One region of the Bradyrhizobium sp. McL0615 genome, then DNA from elsewhere that is predicted to be linked to it. Evidence: predicted binding sites of a transcription regulator. Region 1 holds the regulator's gene; each other region holds the start of a gene.
The links. The regulator LexA, encoded in region 1, represses DNA repair genes until DNA is damaged. The targets are predictions, from matches to a motif close to TGTTCNNNNTGTGTTCNG.
Positions count from the first base shown of each region.

Region 2: ruvC (crossover junction endodeoxyribonuclease RuvC) is a predicted target of LexA. The motif match lies at 1,926-1,943, and genes of this name have one in related genera.
Region 3: ACPPVP_RS40675 (DNA recombination protein RmuC) is a predicted target of LexA. The motif match lies at 1,857-1,874, and genes of this name have one in related genera.
Region 4: uvrA (excinuclease ABC subunit UvrA) is a predicted target of LexA. The motif match lies at 2,655-2,672, and genes of this name have one in related genera.

Region 1 is NZ_CP188254.1:5,256,138-5,260,651, reverse strand. It holds gene ACPPVP_RS24960 (ComEC/Rec2 family competence protein) at 1-1,142, shown strand, start outside; gene ACPPVP_RS24955 (hypothetical protein) at 1,150-1,461, opposite strand; gene ACPPVP_RS24950 (hypothetical protein) at 1,471-1,890, opposite strand; gene lexA (transcriptional repressor LexA) at 2,129-2,830, opposite strand; gene glp (gephyrin-like molybdotransferase Glp) at 3,043-4,254, opposite strand; gene ACPPVP_RS24935 (HAD family hydrolase) at 4,266-4,514, opposite strand, start outside.
Region 2 is NZ_CP188254.1:1,335,181-1,339,694, forward strand. It holds gene ACPPVP_RS06255 (methyl-accepting chemotaxis protein) at 1-808, opposite strand, end outside; gene ACPPVP_RS06260 (YebC/PmpR family DNA-binding transcriptional regulator) at 1,008-1,754, shown strand; gene ruvC (crossover junction endodeoxyribonuclease RuvC) at 1,974-2,501, shown strand; gene ruvA (Holliday junction branch migration protein RuvA) at 2,498-3,115, shown strand; gene ACPPVP_RS06275 (cytidine deaminase) at 3,238-3,657, shown strand; gene ruvB (Holliday junction branch migration DNA helicase RuvB) at 3,654-4,514, shown strand, end outside.
Region 3 is NZ_CP188254.1:8,432,089-8,436,602, reverse strand. It holds gene ACPPVP_RS40685 (AmpG family muropeptide MFS transporter) at 1-164, opposite strand, end outside; gene ACPPVP_RS40680 (GIY-YIG nuclease family protein) at 242-547, opposite strand; gene ACPPVP_RS40675 (DNA recombination protein RmuC) at 618-1,826, opposite strand; gene def (peptide deformylase) at 1,997-2,524, shown strand; gene fmt (methionyl-tRNA formyltransferase) at 2,682-3,614, shown strand; gene truA (tRNA pseudouridine(38-40) synthase TruA) at 3,614-4,351, shown strand; partial or broken gene ACPPVP_RS40655 (GIY-YIG nuclease family protein) at 4,513-4,514, shown strand, end outside.
Region 4 is NZ_CP188254.1:5,131,510-5,136,023, forward strand. It holds gene ACPPVP_RS24360 (outer membrane protein) at 1-682, shown strand, start outside; gene ACPPVP_RS24365 (outer membrane protein) at 724-1,488, shown strand; gene ACPPVP_RS24370 (outer membrane protein) at 1,717-2,454, shown strand; gene uvrA (excinuclease ABC subunit UvrA) at 2,761-4,514, shown strand, end outside.

The sequences.
Region 1 (4,514 bases):
CGCTCGCGGTCGCCGCCTTGATCGTGCTTACGGTGGCGCCGGAAGCGCTGGTGCATCCGAGCTTCCAGATGTCGTTTGCCGCCACACTGGGTTTGGTCGCGCTGGTGCAGATCGGCATGCCGCGCCTGTTCGCGACGCCCGATCATGGCGCGAGCGCGCGTGCGGCGCTGTGGGGCGGCCGCGAACTCACGATGCTGCTGCTGGCCTCACTGGTGGCGGGGCTCGCGACCACGCCGTACGCGGCCTTTCACTTCCACCGGGTCACGCCCTATGGCGTGCTGGCCAATCTGGCAGCGATGCCGGTAGTGTCGGCGGTCGTGATGCCGGCCGGCCTGCTCGGCCTCCTCGCTATGCCGTTCGGCTTCGATGGCGTGTTCTGGGCGCTCATGGGCATCGGCATCGACTGGATGATTTTTGTGACGCAATGGGTCGCGGCGCTGCCCGGCGCGGTCGGCCGGGTGCCGGCGTTCGGCATCGGCCCGCTGATCGCGGCCAGCGCGGGCATCATCCTGGTCGGCCTGTTGCGCACGCCGCTGCGCTGGTCGGGCGCCGTGCTGGTGCTGGTGGCGGCGCTGTGGGCGGCGAGGGTGCCGCAGCCGGATATTTTGATCTCCGCCGACGGCCGCAATGTCGGCGTTCGCGGCCAGGACGGCCGGCTGCATCTGATGCATGCAGTGAAAGGCTCCCGGGATTCTTTCCTGCTGAAGGAGTGGCTGGCGGCGGATGCCGACGCGCGAACCGCGGCTGACGCCTCGCTCACCGCGGGCGTCTCGTGCGACGATCTTGGCTGCGTGATGCAATCCGCCGGCGGCGGCCTGGTCGCACAGGCATTCAGGCCCGAGGCGCTTTCGGACGATTGCGAGCGCGCGGCACTCATCGTGACGCTGCGGCAGGCGCCCGCTTCATGCGCGGCGTCCGTCATCGATGCCGACCGGCTGCGGCGGCAGGGCGCGATGGCCCTGCGCCGCGGCCGTGAGGGACTTGTCGTCGAGGCGGTGAAGCCGAGAGGGATCGACCGCCCTTGGTCGCCGGCGATGGCCGACGACGGCGATACAGACGCCAGCGTGCTTGCTCCCCGTGTCGTGCCGCCGCGCACCGTGGACGCCACCCCGGCCGAGGCCGATCTTCAGGCGGAGGAATAGACGGCCTTCAATGCTCGTCGAGCGAGGGACTTGAAGGGTCTGCCGGTATCTCGAACGCGCCCAGATGAAACTCCTCGGGTGAGTTGGGGTCCGATGGCAGGTTGACCAGCGTGAACGACGCCTCCGGGAATCGCTGCCAGACCGCGAGGTCTTCGGCTGTGACGGTGAGCCAGCCATACCGAAACATGTACCGTCCGGGCTCGCTGACGCGTCCGGCTTTTTGCCATGTAACCTTGTTGACCACCGACAGCCCCTCGGTGCCTGGTTTCTCGAAAAACCATATCACGATGATCCGCCGGCCTGAACCGGCGGATCTCATGCGCGTCGTTTAACCGGTCACGATGGATTCGGTTCGCGGCGCCGCTTCCGTCACCTTCGCCGCACGTTCGCCCTCGGTCACCGGCAATTGCAGCACGGTGGCGCGCTGGCCTTCGCAAAGCTGCGTCACCAGCACATGGCTTCCGTCCGGAAATTCGATCGCATCGTGGTGGCGATCGGCCACTTCGGGTTCGATCTGGTTGAACTTGCCGACCCGCCAGTCGGTGGTTCGGGTCCAGATCCAGCGGTTGTCGTATCTGACGTCCTGGGCGAACGCGAGTTCGGTGCCGGGAAGCATGCAGACCGCCACTGCTGGTTCGCGTTCCGACGCAAAGCCGCGGGTCGATGTACCGCGGAACGTCGTGGAGATCAGCGTCTCGCCGACCTCGGCAGGCCGCGTCTTCACAGCATGCAGGCTATAGTCACACATCGGATGGCTCCCTCAATTGAGATAGCTGACCCGTGTCTGGGAGGAGGCACAGGCCCCTATCAGAGTGGACATATTTAGAGCGGACTTGGCGCACAGCGTTTTCTTGTTTCTAGGCAATTCTGCGGCTGGCGCACTGCGTTTAAATCACAAACGCGCTAACGCAGTTTGGTTCCATGCGCGTACAAAAAACCCCGGCCGAAGGCCGGGGCGTCGCAGTCGTGTCCGCAAGGCCAATCGGTCAGTATTTGCGATAAAGCCCGATCAACTTGCCCTGAATCCGGACCCGGTTCGGCGGCAGGATGCGGACTTCGTAGGCGGCGTTGGCGGGCTCCAGGGCGATCGAGGCGCCGCGGCGGCGGAAGCGCTTGAGGGTGGCTTCCTCCTCGTCGATCAGCGCCACCACGATGTCGCCGGTGTCGGCGGTCTCGTTGCGCTGGATCAGCGCCATGTCGCCGTCGAGAATGCCGGCATCCACCATGGAATCGCCGCGCACTTCGAGCGCGTAATGCTCGCCAGAGCCCAGCATGTCGGGCGGCACGCTGATGGTGTGGCTGCGGGTCTGCAGCGCCTCGATCGGCGTACCGGCGGCGATCCGGCCCATCACGGGCACGGCCACCGGGCGGTTGCCGTCGTCCTCGGCAGTAGGCGTGCTCACCGTTCGCTTGCCGAGCGTGCCTTCGATGACGCTCGGCGTGAAGCCGCGACGGCCATTGCTGGCGGCAGCCAGCTCCGGCAGCTTGATGACTTCGATGGCGCGGGCGCGGTTGGGCAGGCGGCGGATGAAGCCGCGCTCCTCCAGTGCCGTAATGAGGCGGTGGATTCCGGATTTCGAGCGCAGGTCGAGCGCGTCCTTCATCTCGTCGAAGGAGGGCGGTACGCCGGCTTCTTTCAGCCGTTCGTTGATGAAACGCAGAAGTTCATACTGTTTGCGCGTAAGCATCGCGAGCATTCCCCCGGTTGGCACAGTCTTTCGGTTTCGAATCTCCAGGGCCCATCGCGGGAGTCCCCAAAACTCCCAGTCACAGACACTAGCAGTCGAAACAAATCATGAACGGACACTATATGTTCGATATGTGTTCCGCAACCACTTAATTTCAGGTGAACGCATTGCGGCTTCGGCCGAAGACCCCGCCAGGCGCGTCGTTCAGGGTGTCATTCCGGCAGCCGGAGCAGTTCGCAAGGCGAACCCTTGGCCGCTGCCGGCGCGAACGGCGGACGTATCACAAGTGCCCGTGCCGCAGCGAGATTCCCCAATAGCGATGAGTCCTGGTGGGTCACCGGCACCGCAATCAGCGTGCCATCGTCGCGCACTTCGAGGCGGGCCCGAAGATAATCCTCGCGCTGGTCGTTGGCGGCGAGGTCGCGGCCCAGTTCGGCGCTTTCGCGCACATGATGGATGGTGTCGCGGCCCGATAATGCGCGAATCAACGGCACCAGAAACAGGAAGCCGCAGACATAGGAGGAGACCGGATTGCCGGGCAGGCCGATCACCCGCATCGCGCCGAGCCGGCCATGCATCATCGGCTTGCCCGGCCGCATCGCGATGCGCCAGAACGCCATCGCCGTGCCCTCGGCCTCCAGCGACCGCTTGACGAGGTCATGGTCGCCGACCGAGGCGCCGCCCATGGTGATCAGGATGTCGGCATCCGCCTCCCGCGCCCGGCGGATGCCTTGCGCGGTGTCGGCGACGGTGTCGGCGGCGATCCCGAGATCGACCACCTCGGCGCCCTCGGCGCGCGCCAGCGCCCGCAACCCGTAGCCGTTGGAATAGACGATCTGGCCGGGACCGGGGGTTATGCCGGGCATCACCAGCTCGTCGCCGGTGCCGAGGACGGCCACTTTCGGGCGGCGGCGCACCGCAAGCTCCGGATAGTTCATGCCGGCGGCGAGCGACAGGTCGCGGTCGGTGAGGCGGCGTCCGCGCGCGAGCAGCACGTCGCCCTCGCGGAAATCGACGCCGGCGGGCCGGATATGCCGGCCGGAAACGGCGGCTTCCGTGATGGTGATATGATCGCCGTCGACGGTCGTGTCTTCCTGGATGATGACGGCGTCAGCCCTGTCAGGGATCACGCCGCCGGTGAAGATCCGCACCGCTTCGCCTTTGCCCACCTGGCGCTCGAACGGGCGGCCGGCGGCGACCTCCCCGATCACCTTCAGCCGAGCGGAGAGATCGGCGGCATCCGCCGCGCGCACCGCGTAGCCGTCCATCGCCGACATCGCCTGCGGCGGCTGCGTCCGCCGCGCGGCGACGTCGCGCGCGAGGATGCGATGATGCGCGGCATCGAGCGCCACGGCCTCTTCGGGCAACGGTTCGGCGCCCGCAAGGATCGCAGCAAGCGCATCGGCGACGGGCATCAAGGCCACGGGCACAGCTCCTAGACTTCGAGTGCAGTCAGTGCCCGTGCCACGTCATCCATCGATGTCACGTGGATGGCACAAAGGCCGCGCGCCCGCGCCCCTTCGATATTAGCGGCCGAGTCGTCGAAGAACAGGATCCGCGACGCTGGCACGCCGATTGCCTTTACCACGTGATCATAGGCCTCCGCGTCGGGTTTGCGCAAACCGATGCTGGAGGACAAGAATATCTCGCGGAAATGGCCGAGCACGCCGGCATAGGCCTCCGA
Region 2 (4,514 bases), 3.9 Mb from region 1:
TGTTGCCGACCGATACGATGAAGCTGGATGCGGAGGCTGCATTGTCGGCCATCTCGCCGGTGGTTGCGTTCTGCTCGGCGACCGCGCCGTTGACGTTGTCGAACACCGGGCGGATCGCCTCGATCGCCTGCGAGATACGATGCACGGCGTCGACCGAGCCCGCGGCGTCACGCTGCAGCGCCTCGATCTTCTTGGTGATCTCTTCCGTCGCGTGCTGGGTCTGCACCGCGAGCGCCTTTACTTCGGTGGCAACCACCGCAAAGCCCCGTCCGGCCTCGCCGGCGCGTGCGGCCTCGATGGTGGAATTGAGCGCCAGCAGCGTGGTCTGCCGCGCGATCTGCGCGATCAGGTTGACGACGTTGCTGATCGCCGCCGAGGATTCCCGCAAGCGATCCACATTGGCGCTGGCTTCGCGGGCGGCGTCGCTGGCCTGGTCGGCGAGCTTGCCGGCGTCGCGCACCTGCGCGCCGATCCCCTGCGCCGACTGGGTGAACTTGTCGGCGGCGTGCGAAAAGGTCGTGGCGGTGCCCTGTGCGGCGCTGGTTCGGTTGGTCAGGGCGTCGGTGCGCTGGCGGATGGTCGACAGCGTCGCAGCCGTGGCCTCGGCGCCCCCGGCAACCGAGTTGGCCGCGCGTTCGAGCTGGCGGATCATCGCGCCGAGCTCGAGTTCCAGAAGCTCGAGGATCGCCTTGGCCGAATCGCCATCGGCGGAAGCGGTCTCCGTCGCGTGGGCGACCGTCTGGGCCTTGGGCTGGGCGGCCGGCAACGCCGGCTCCGGCACCCGTTTTTTGAACAAACCGAAGGCCATAACGTCTCTTAAAAGTTGAAGATCGGTGCGAAATCCTCTCATCCGAGCATGAAGTCATGGTTAACAAGTGCCTGATATTCCGGCAGACGGCAGTACTTGCATACCCTCATAGCTCGCAAATCTTTGATTTCGGCCGATTGGCGGCCTATAAGGCCGCGCTTCACCCGCATCCCTCCCGGACGAATCCAAGAGACCCTGCATGGCCGGCCATTCCCAGTTCAAGAACATCATGCACCGCAAGGGCAAGCAGGATGCCCAAAAGTCGAAGCTGTTTGGCAAGCTGGCGCGGGAAATCACGGTGGCGGCCAAAATGGGTCAACCCGATCCGGCGATGAACGCCCGGCTGCGCGCGGCGATCATTTCCGCCCGCCAGGAAAACATGTCGAAGGATTCGATCGAGCGCGCCGTGAAGAAGGCCAGCGGCGGTGAGGGCGAGAGTTACGACGAGATTCGCTACGAAGGTTACGGCCCCGGCGGCGTTGCGGTCATCGTCGAGGCGCTGACGGATAATCGCAATCGCGCCGCCTCCGACATCCGCTCCTACTTCACCAAGTCGGGCGGCAATCTCGGCGAAACCGGCTCGGTCGCCTTCATGTTCGACCGCACCGGCATCATCGAATATGACGCCAGCAAAGCCTCCGACGACGCGATGCTGGATGCCGCCATCGAAGCCGGCGCCGACGACGTGATATCAAGCGAAAGCGGCCACGAGATCTACGCCTCGCAGGAAACCTTTCGCGAGGTTGCCAAGGCGCTGGAAGCGAAATTCGGCGAGGCCCGCAAGGCGGCGCTGACCTGGAAGCCGCAGAACACGATCGCAGTCGATGACGAGACCGGTGAGAAGCTGTTGAAGCTGATGGACCTCTTGAACGAGCACGACGACGTCCAGAACGTCTACGCCAATTTCGAGATTTCGGACGCGCTGGTCGCCAAGATGGGCGGGTAGCGGCGACGCGTCGCCGTCGGCCCCATACTCCGCTGTCTTCGCCCGGCTTGACCGGGCGATCCGGTATTCCGGAGGCCGTGGTGATTGTGCCGAGAAGCCGCGGTGTACTGGATCCCCGCCTTCGCGGGGATGACATGCGGGGGCCACGATAGCTCCGGGGCAGGGGATTTCCGTTCTCTTTATGTTTCGTTCACCCGGCTCTGGCGTTATCACTACGCCATGACATCCCCACCGATTCGCCAACCCGTCCGGATCATCGGCATCGACCCCGGTCTGCGCCGCACCGGCTGGGGCGTGATCGAGACCGAGGGCAACCGCCTCATCTTCATCGGCTGCGGCTCGGTCGAGCCGCCAGACGATCAGCCGCTGGCCAGCCGCCTGCTGGCGATCCATGAGGGGCTCGCTGCCGTGCTCGGCGATTTCAGGCCGGCGGAGGCCGCGGTCGAGCAGACTTTTGTGAACAAGGACGGCGTCGCCACGCTGAAACTCGGCCAGGCGAGGGGCGTTGCCATGCTCGGGCCCGCGATGTTCGGCATATCGGTTGCGGAATACGCGCCCAACCAGGTGAAGAAGACCGTGGTCGGCGCTGGTCACGCCGACAAGAACCAGATTGCCGTCATGCTGAAGATCCTGCTGCCGAAAGCCGAGCCGAAATCTGCTGACGCCGCCGACGCGCTGGCGATTGCCATCACGCACGCCCATCATCGCGGAGGCGTAGCGCTGCGGCTGAAGGTCGCCAACCTATGATCGGCAAGCTGAAAGGCCTGATCGATTCCTACGGCGAGGACTATGTGATCCTCGACGTCGGCGGCGTCGGCTATCAGGTGCATTGCTCGTCGCGCACGCTGCAGGCGCTGCCGTCGCCCGGCGAGGCCGCTGTCCTCTCGATCGAGACTTACGTGCGCGAGGACCAGATAAAACTGTTCGGCTTCCGCACCGACACCGAGCGCGAATGGTTTCGCCTGCTGCAGACCGTGCAGGGCGTCGGCGCCAAGGTCGCACTCGCGGTGCTCTCGACGCTGCCGCCGGCCGAACTCGCCAACGCGATTGCGCTGCGCGACAAGGCCGCGGTGTCGCGCACGCCGGGCGTCGGCCCAAAAGTCGCCGAGCGCATCGTCACCGAGTTGAAGGACAAGGCGCCGGCGTTCGCCAATGTCGATCCCACCGTGGTGCATCTTGCCGGCGCAATCGACGATCACCGCGCGCCGCGCCCGGTTTCGGATGCGATCTCCGCGCTGGTCAATCTCGGCTACGGCCAGCCGCAGGCGGCGGCCGCGATCGCCGCGGCCTCGCGCAGTGCCGGCGAGAAGGCCGAGACCGCGCAGCTGATCCGGCTGGGATTGAAGGAATTGTCGAAATGAATGTCGAGACCGTAGGGTGGGCAAAGCGAAGCGTGCCCACCATCTGATATAGGGAGATGGCGGGCACGGCCCAAAGGCCTTTGCCCACCCTACGATCTGACTAAAGGAACGCATTCTCCACCATGCTGAGCAACAAGGACGAGGAACTGATCGCCGCCGCCATCGAAGCCATCACGCTGCGCTATCGCTACGACTGGCAGGAGGTCGGCGCCGCCATGCGCACCCGCGATGACCGGATTGTGACAGGTGTGAGTATCGACGCCTATATCGGCCGGATCGCGGTCTGCGCCGAGGCGATCGCCATCGGCCGCGCCATCACCGAAACCGGCGACCACGGCATTGAAACCATCGTCGCCGTGCGTCACCCCAAGCCCGGCGAGCCCGGCAAGATCGCGGTGGTTTCGCCCTGCGGCATCTGCCGCGAACTGATCCACGACTATGACGCCGGCGCGCGGGTCATCGTCCCCGACAACGGCAAAGCGCCGAAAGTCGTGACCATCGGCGAACTCCTGCCCAACAAATATAAACGGGGCAGCGAGTGAACACGCCCTCCCGCATCGTCACCCCCGAGCGCCGTTCCGACGATGTCGGCGACACCGCGCTGCGTCCGCAATTACTGTCCGAGTTCGTCGGGCAGGCGCAGGCGCGGAAAAACCTCTCGATCTTCATCGAGGCCGCGCGCAAGCGTAACGAGGCGCTGGATCACGTGCTGTTCGTGGGCCCCCCGGGCCTCGGCAAGACCACGCTGGCGCAGATCGTGGCGCGCGAGCTCGGCGTCGGCTTTCGCGCCACTTCGGGTCCCGTCATCGCCAAGGCCGGCGATCTCGCGGCACTGCTCACCAATCTCGAAGAGCGCGACGTGCTGTTCATCGACGAAATCCATCGCCTCAGTCCGGCGGTCGAGGAAGTGCTGTACCCTGCGATGGAGGACTTTCAGCTCGACCTCATTATCGGCGAGGGTCCTGCGGCGCGCTCGGTCAAGATCGACCTGGCAAAATTCACCCTCGTCGGCGCTACCACGCGTGCCGGCCTGTTGACCAATCCGCTGCGCGACCGTTTCGGCATTCCGATCCGCTTGAATTTCTACACCGAGGAAGAGCTGGAGAAGATCGTCACCCGCGGCGCCCGCGTGCTCAATATCGGCATGACGCCTGACGGCGCCAACGAGATCGCGCGCCGCGCCCGCGGCACGCCGCGCATCGCCGGTCGTCTGCTCCGCAGGGTGCGCGACTTTGCCTCTGCCGCCGACGCAAGCTCGGTCGACCGCGCCATCGCCGACCACGCGCTGAGCGCGCTGGAGGTCGATGCCGCCGGCCTCGATGCCATGGACCGGCGCTATCTCACGACGATCGCGCTCAACTACGGTGGCGGGCCGGTCGGCGTCGAGACCATGGCGGCA
Region 3 (4,514 bases), 3.2 Mb from region 1:
AGCAGGGTCGATCCGGAAAGGGCGAGCGGCAGCCCCGAGGAGAACCCGAGCATCAACACGATCAGCACGCGCGGCTGGAGATACACGGCGAGGCTCTCGCGCCAGGAGGGGGCGGTGGTGGCGGTTTTTTCGAGTGAAGCGGAGGCGGATTCTGGAGCGGTCATGGAGGGGTGTTAGCAGATTCTGCAACAAAAAGACTGTCATCGCCCGGCTTGACCGGGCGACCCAGTATCCCAGAGGCCTATCCGCCACCCCCGGCTATCTCAGGGTAAAGATCGATCCAATCCGGATTTTGTTTCTCGATTAGTGCGATTTTCCATGCTCGCGTCCATTTCTTAAGTCTCTTCTCGCGTTGGATCGCATGCTCAATATGGTCGAAGGCTTCGAAATAGACCAGCCTAGTGACCTCGTGCTTCTTGGCGAACCCCTCCGCCATCTTCAACTTGTGCTCACCGACGCGCCGGACCAGATCGTTCGTCACGCCGATGTAGAGCGTGCCGCCGATACGGCTGGAGAGAATGTAGACGTAGTAGCTGCGTGCTCCCATGTCTCTGGAATACTGGGTCGCCCGGTCAAGCCGGGCGATGACAGTTTGATGTGTGGCTGCAGGCGCCCTACTACTCCCCCGCCTGCAGCTTGCGCGGCACGGGGAACAGTTCGGGCGTTTCGCTCTTGACGAAGCGGGGCACTTCCACCGGCGCGTCGGTCTTGCTGAAATCGAGTTCCTCGATCCGACCGGCGCGCTTTTCGATCTTGTCGGCGGAGATCAGGATTTGACGCACGTCCTCGTTGACGTCGCCAAAATGCTTCTGCAGCTTCAGCACGCGCTCGCGCAGGCGGCCGAGGTCGTCGCCGAGGTTGAGCACCTCGGTGCGGATCTGGTCGGCGGCGTCGCGCATCCGCGCGTCTTTGAGGATCTGCTGCATCACCTGGATCGCCAGCATGAGCAGCGAGGGTGACACCAGCACGACGCGGGCGCGGTAGGCCTTCTGGATCACGTCGTCAAAGCCGTCATGGATTTCGGCGTAAACCGATTCCGACGGCACGAACATCAGGGCGGTGTCCTGGGTCTCGCCGGTGATCAGATATTTTTCCGAGATGTCGCTGACATGCTTCATCACGTCGTTGCGCAGGCGTTGGGTAGCGAATTTCTTTTCCTCATCACTGCGCGCGTCGTGCAGCGCGGTCATCGCCTCCAGCGGAAATTTCGCATCGATACAGAGCGGGCGCTGGTCGGGCAGGAACACCACGCAATCGGGGCGCTTCCCCGTCGAGAGCGTGTACTGGAATTCGTACGAGCCTTGCGGCATGCCGTCCTGCACGATCGCTTCCATCCGCGCCTGGCCGAAGGCGCCGCGTGACTGCTTGTTGGCAAGGACGTCGCGCAGCGTCGTTACCTGCGACGTCAGTTCGGTCAGGTTCTTGTGCGCATTGTCGATGATGCCGAGCCGCTCGTGCAGCACGCGCAGGCTATCCATGGTGTGGCGCGTGGTCGCTTCCATCGACTGCCCGACGCGGTGCGTCACCGAATCCAGCCGCTCATTGACCGCGCGCGTCATCTCGGACTGGCGGCCCACCAGCGCCTGCGCCATGGCATCGACCCGGCCGGTGGACTCGCTCTGCGCCCGCAGCATCTCGCTCAGGCGCTCCTCCAGCTCGTCGGCGCGAATCGCCTGGGCCATCGCCAATTCCGCGCCCCGGCGGCCGGAGCGGGCGATGATGATGGCGATTACCAGCAGCAGCACCAGAGCCAGCGCGCCGAACCCGATCAGCGCCTCGCCCACGTGAATCGGAAGGTCGCCGACAATCAAAAGAATTTCGTTCATGCGGCCTTGTAGCCCGATTCGCCGGCTTTCGCGAACGAAGAGGGAACATTTATGGTAAATGCCGGGTTAATTTTCATGGTTAACACCGCCTTAAAAATCATGGTTAAGGCCGCCTTAACGGGCACCCCGGCGCATTGACCGCGACAAATCAGCAGCTTAAATCGCGCGCTATGGCCCTTAGAGAAATCATCATCCTGCCGGACAAGCAGCTCCGGCTGGTCTCCAAACCCGTCGAGAAGGTGACGACGGAGATCCGCAAGCTCGCCGACGACATGTTCGAGACCATGTACGACGCGCCCGGCATCGGGCTGGCGGCGATCCAGGTCGCGCAACCCTTGCGGCTGATCACCATGGACCTCGCCAAGAAGGACGAGGACGGCGAAACCAAGCCGAGGCCGCGGGTCTTCATCAATCCGGAAATCATCTCGTCGTCGGAGGAATTGTCGGTCTATGAGGAGGGCTGCCTCTCGATCCCGGAATATTACGAGGAGGTCGAGCGCCCGGCGCAGGTCCGCATCCGCTTCACCGATCTCGACGGCAAGGTGCACGAGGAGGACGCCGACGGGCTGTTCGCCACCTGCATCCAGCACGAGATCGACCACCTCAACGGCGTGCTGTTCGTGGACTATCTGTCGAAGCTGAAGCGCGACCGGGTGATGAAGAAGTTTACCAAGGCCGCCAAGCGCGCGGCGGAGTAATTTGCGATTCTCGCAGCCGTCATGGCCGGGCAGAAGCGCGTCTTCGCGCTAGATGTCCCGGCCATCCACGTTCTTCGTGCCAGAAGGAAGACCGTCATGCCCGGGACAAGCCCGGGCATGACGGATAGACCTAGCTCACAATGGGTTCGTCCGCCTCATGCCGCTCCGCTTGATCTTCATGGGCACGCCCGATTTCGCGGTGCCGACGCTGCTTGAACTCGTGGCCCACGGCCATACGGTCGTAGCCGTCTACACCCGTGCGCCAAAGCCGGCCGGGCGTGGCATGAAGCTGCAGCCGACGCCGATCGAGCAGGAGGCGCGGCGGCTCGGGATTCCGGTGCTGACGCCGACGACGCTGAAGACGCCGGAGGCGCTCGAGGAATTTCGTGGACACCATGCCGATGCGGCCGTCGTCGTCGCCTACGGCATGATCCTGCCGCAGGCTATTCTGGATGCGCCGCCGCTCGGCTGCTTCAACCTGCACGCCTCGCTGCTGCCGCGCTGGCGCGGCGCCGCGCCCATCAACCGCGCGATCATGGCCGGCGACGCCGAGAGCGGCGTGATGGTGATGAAGATGGATATAGGCCTCGACACCGGCGACGTCGCGATGGCGGAGCGGCTCGCGATCACGGACACCATGACCGCCGCCGACCTGCATGATGCACTGGCGCCGCTCGGCGCCGATCTGATGGTGCGTGCGATGGGCGGGCTTGAGCGCGGCGGGCTGCGGCTCAGCAAACAGAGCGAGGACGGCGTGACCTATGCCGCCAAGATCGAGAAGGCCGAGGCGCGGATCGACTGGAGCAGGCCGGCGCGCGAAGTGCTGCGGCATATTCACGGCCTGTCGCCGTTTCCCGGCGCCTGGTGCGAGATCGCCCCCGATGGCGAGCCGGCGCGGATCAAGATTTTGCGCTGTGAACCGGCCAAAGGCGCGGGCGCGCCGGGCGAAGTGCTCGACGATCGCCTGACGATTGCCTGCGGCGACGGCGCGATCCGGATTCTCGAACTGCAGCGCGCCGGCAAGGCGCCGATGAAGGCCGCGGATTTCTTGCGCGGGACGCCGCTCAAGCCGTCGACGCGGCTCGGCTGATGCCCCGCTACAAGCTCATCATCGAATATGACGGCACGCCGTTTTCCGGCTGGCAGATCCAGGACAACGCGCCGACCGTGCAGGGCGCGCTGGAAACGGCCGTGAAGGCGATCTGCGGCGAGGACGTGCGCGTCCACGGCTCGGGCCGCACCGACGCCGGCGTGCACGCGCTGGCGCAGGTCGCACATTGCGATATCGAAAAGCCGTTTCCGGCGGGGCGGCTGCGCGACGGGCTGAACGCGCATTTGCGCCCGCATCCGATCGGTGTGCTCTCGGCAGAAATCGTCGCCGACGATTTCGAAGCGCGCTTCTCGGCCAGGAAACGCCATTACCGCTACCGCATCACCAACCACCGCGCCAACCTCGCGCTCGATATCAAGCGAAGCTGGCGCGTGCCGCGCCATATGGATACGGACGCGATGCACATCGCCGCGCAACGCCTGCTCGGCAAGCACGATTTCACGACCTTTCGCGACACCGAATGCCAGGCGAAATCGCCGGAAAAGACGCTCGATCAGCTCGATGTGATCAGGGAAGGCGACGAGGTGTCGATCCTCACTTCGGCGCGTTCGTTCCTGCACAGCCAGGTGCGCTCGATGGTGGGCTCGCTGGTCTGGGTCGGCGAAGGCCGCTGGACCGCCGACGATCTCGCCGCCGCATTAGCCGCCCGCAACCGCGCCGCCTGCGGCCCGGTCGCGCCGCCCGACGGATTGTATCTGGTGCGGGTGGAGTATTGAGCACCATCGTCATACCCCGCGAAGGCGGGGTATCCAGTACGTTGCGGCCGCAGTGATCGATCGGGACGTCCCGGCGTACTGGATCGCCCGCCTTCGCGGACGATGACGCCGAGTAAATATCACGGCTTGACCGGGCGACCCGGTGCTCCGAAAATTCCGGCAT
Region 4 (4,514 bases), 120 kb from region 1:
GCGCCCCTACACCAAGGCGCCAGCCCCGATGATTGCCGCGGTCTATGACTGGAGCGGATTTTATACCGGCCTCAACGGCGGCGGCGCATCGAGCCGCGCGTGCTGGACCATCACCAACGATAACGGCAATGCGGTCACGCCGAACTCGGAGGGCTGCCACGACGCGACGGGCGGTTTGGCCGGTGGCCAGATCGGTTACCGCTGGCAGGCCGCGAGCTGGGTGTTCGGCGTTGAAGCCCAGGGCGATTGGGCCAACCTGCGGGGATCAAATGCCAGCCAGACGGTGCGAATTCCCGCAACCAACCAGACCAAGATCGACGCCATCGGCCTATTCACCGGCCAGGTCGGCTACGCCTGGAACAACGTTCTTTGGTACGTGAAGGGTGGCGCTGCGGTCACCGACAACAAATACAGCACCTTCTTCACCGCAACCGGCGTCGAATATAATCAAACGAGCGAAGCCCGCTGGGGCGGCGCTGTCGGGACCGGAATTGAAATCGGTTTTGCGCCGAACTGGTCCGTTGCCGTTGAATACGACCATCTGTTCATGGGCACCCGCAACGTTACGTTCCCGGCAACGGCCATTGCCGTCTCGCGCGCCGACGACATTCATCAGAACGTCGACATGGCAACGATACGAATCAATTATCGCTGGGGCGGCCCGGCCATCGCGAAGTACTGAATATCGCTTTCAGCAAACGAAATACCGAAAGGTCCCGCCTCTTGAAAAAGCCGCTGTTCGCCGCCACCGGTCTGATCGCCTTTGGCCTGACTGCGCCCACTTCCGCTGCGGATCTTGCAGCGCGCCCCTACACCAAAGCCCCGATGATTGCCGCCGTTTACGACTGGAGCGGGTTCTATGTCGGCCTCAACGGCGGCGGTGGCTGGAGCGGCAAGTGCTGGGACATCGTGACGAACATTCTCGGCGCACCGGTGGTCCCGCCCGTATCCGAAGGCTGCCACACCGCGTCTGGCGCCGTGGCCGGCGGCCAGTTCGGCTATCGCTGGCAAACCGGCGCATGGGTGTTCGGCGTCGAAGCGCAGGGTGACTGGGCCGATCTGAGCGGGTCCAATGGTCCGAGCCTGCTCGTGGGCGGCGGCGGCTCCAACCGTTCGAAGATCGATGCCATCGGCCTGTTCACCGGCCAGGTCGGCTACGCCTGGAACAACGTCCTGTTCTACGTCAAAGGCGGCGTCATGGGCGTGAACGACAAGTATGAGGGCTTCATCACCGCCACCGGCTTCGTGTTCGACCATGCGAGCGAGACACGCTGGAACGGCGCGGTCGGCGCCGGCCTCGACTTCGGCGTGACATCCAATATCGTGCTCGGCGTCGATTACGTGCACGGCTTCATGGGCTCGCGCGACAACAGCTTCACGTTCAACGGCGGCGGATTCTCGCGCACCGATCGCATTCGTCAGGACGTCGACATCGTCACCGCACGCGTCAGCTACAAATTCGGCGGCCCCGTCATCGCGAAATACTGACCGCGCTCCGCGCGCATTGAATGCAAAAAGGCCGGCGTCACGCCGGCCTTTTCGTTTTGGTTGTACTGCCGGATAGCGCGCACCCGCGGCGGTTGCATATTACCCACTTTCGCCGCCGATGTGGTTTTTCGGCGACAGCATTTTGCGGTGACTTTGCGCTATATGCGCAGGCAACCTGAAATTGACTGCTCCGACAGTTGCGTGGGACACGCCGAAAGGAAGAGAAACGTGAAGAAAATTTTGCTGACGACGACCGCCTTGATCGCGCTTGGGGTCGCCCCTGCGGTCGGCGCCGATCTTGCCGCACGGCCCTATACCAAGGCGCCCGTCGCGGTTGCGATGTACAACTGGGGCGGCTTCTACGCCGGCGTTAACGGCGGCTGGGGATCGAGCCGCAATAGCTGGGATGAGACCTTCGGCGTCGTTTTCCCGATGGGCAGCCATGACGCAACCGGCGGCACCGTCGGTGGTCAGATCGGCTACCGCTGGCAGGCTGCTTCGTGGGTGTTCGGCGTGGAAGCGCAGGGCAACTGGGCTGACTTCAAGGGCAGCAATGTGATCCCGCTTGCTGCGGCGTTCACCAACGAGACGCGTGTCGATGCCTTCGGACTGTTCACGGGTCAGGTCGGCTACGCCGCAAACAACGTCCTGTTCTACCTCAAGGGCGGCGCCGCCGTGACCTCCGATCGCTACCGTATGCTCGCGACCGCCACCGGTGCCCAGGTCGTCAACAGCGTCGATGACACCCGTTGGGGTGGCGTGGTCGGCGTCGGCCTGGAATATGGCTTCGCCCCGAACTGGTCGGCCGGCATCGAATACAATCACCTGTTCATGCAGGACAAGACCTATAACTTCGTGAGCAACGGCGCCATCATCCCGGCTGGCGCATCGTTTGCCCAGAACCGTATCCGTCAGGACATTGATCTCGTCACCGCTCGCATCAACTACAAGTTCGGCGCGTACTGATCTCCGCGTCATCTGAGTTCCCAAAATTGAGAAAAGGCCGGCCTTGCGCCGGCCTTTTTTTGTGCCGCACTGCTGACTGCTGCTGCCAAAAAGCTTGCTTGACGCGTTTTCTTCACGCGACCCGGTCCCAACTTCGCTCGAAAACGCTATGGCCCAACTAATCCGTTGATGATTCGCACGCGGCACTGGAAATCCCTCATCGTTCTTCCTATGTTCCGACTTTCAATCATCGGCGCCTGATCCCGGCTCTCACGGGCAATGCGCGCCCAACTTGGCGCGTCTCCGCACGCGTCTGGAAATGCCGATATGGATGAAGTGCTCAGGGCGAAGCGCCAACCTAACGCCGGCTCCGCATCGCGCGCGATAACCATTCGCGGTGCGCGCGAGCACAATCTCAAGAACATCGATGTCGAGATACCGCGCGACAAGCTCGCCGTGTTCACCGGCCTCTCCGGCTCCGGCAAATCCTCGCTCGCCTTCGACACCATCTATGCCGAAGGCCAGCGCCGCTACGTCGAATCGCTCTCGGCCTATGCGCGCCAGTTCCTGGAGATGATGCAGAAGCCGGATGTCGACCAGATCGACGGCCTGTCGCCCGCGATCTCGATCGAGCAGAAGACTACGTCGAAGAACCCGCGCTCCACCGTCGGCACCGTCACCGAGATCTACGACTATATGCGCCTGCTATGGGCGCGCGTCGGCGTGCCCTATTCGCCCGCCACGGGGTTGCCGATCGAAAGCCAGATTGTCTCGCAGATGGTCGACCGCGTGCTGGCGCTGCCCGAAGGCACAAGGCTCTATCTACTGGCCCCGGTCGTGCGCGGCCGCAAGGGCGAGTACAAGAAGGAGCTCGCCGAATACCTCAAGAAAGGCTTTCAGCGCGTCAAGATCGACGGCACCTTCCATGAGTTGGCCGAAGCGCCGACGCTCGACAAGAAATTCCCGCACGACATTGACGTGGTGGTCGACCGCATCGTGGTCCGCCCCGACATCGGCCAGCGCCTCGCCGAAAGTTTTGAGACCGCGCTGAAGCTCGCCGAAGGCCTCGCCGTGATCGAATATGCCGACGCGCCGGCGGCTGCGGCGGACGAGAAGAAGTCCGACAAGAAGACCGCAAAAATCCACGACAAGAGCGGGCCCGAGCGAATTCTTTTCTCGGAAAAATTCGCCTGCCCGGTTTCCGGCTTCACCATTCCCGAGATCGAGCCGCGGCTGTTCTCGTTCAACAACCCCTATGGCGCCTGCCCGGCCTGCGGCGGCCTCGGCGTCGAGCAGCATATCGACGAGGACCTCGTCATTCCCGACAAGGAGATGACCTTGCGCAAGGGCGCGATCGCGCCGTGGGCAAAGTCGTCCTCGCCCTATTACATCCAGACGCTGACCGCGCTCGGCAAGTTCTACAAGTTCACGCTCGACACCAAGTGGAAAGACCTGCCGAAGAAGACGCAGGCCGCGCTGCTGCACGGCTCCGGCGACGACGAGATCAAGTTCTCCTATGAGGACGGCGTCCGCTCCTACGACACCAAGAAGCCGTTCGAGGGCGTCATCACCAACCTCGAGCGCCGCTTCCGCGAGACCGAGAGCGAATGGGCGCGCGAGGAGCTGGCAAAGTATTTCTCCGACATCCCCTGCGCGGGATGCCATGGCCATCGCCTCAAGCCCGAAGCGCTGTGCGTCAAGATCGGTGGCAAGCATATCGGCGAAATCTCCGAACTCTCGGTGAAGGGCGCCGGCGAATGGTTCGAGACCGTTCCGAAGGCGCTCAACACGCAGCAGAACGAGATTGCCGGGCGCGTGCTAAAGGAGATCCGCGAGCGGCTGTCCTTCCTGCTCGACGTCGGCCTGAATTATCTCACGCTGGCGCGCGCCTCCGGCACATTGAGCGGCGGCGAAAGCCAGCGCATCCGCCTCGCCTCCCAGATCGGCTCGGGGCTGACCGGCGTGCTCTACGTGCTGGACGAGCCCTCGATCGGCCTGCACCAGCGCGACAACGCCAGGCTTCTGGAAACGCTGAAGCGGCTGCGCGACCTCGGCAATACCGTGATCGTGGTCGAGCATGA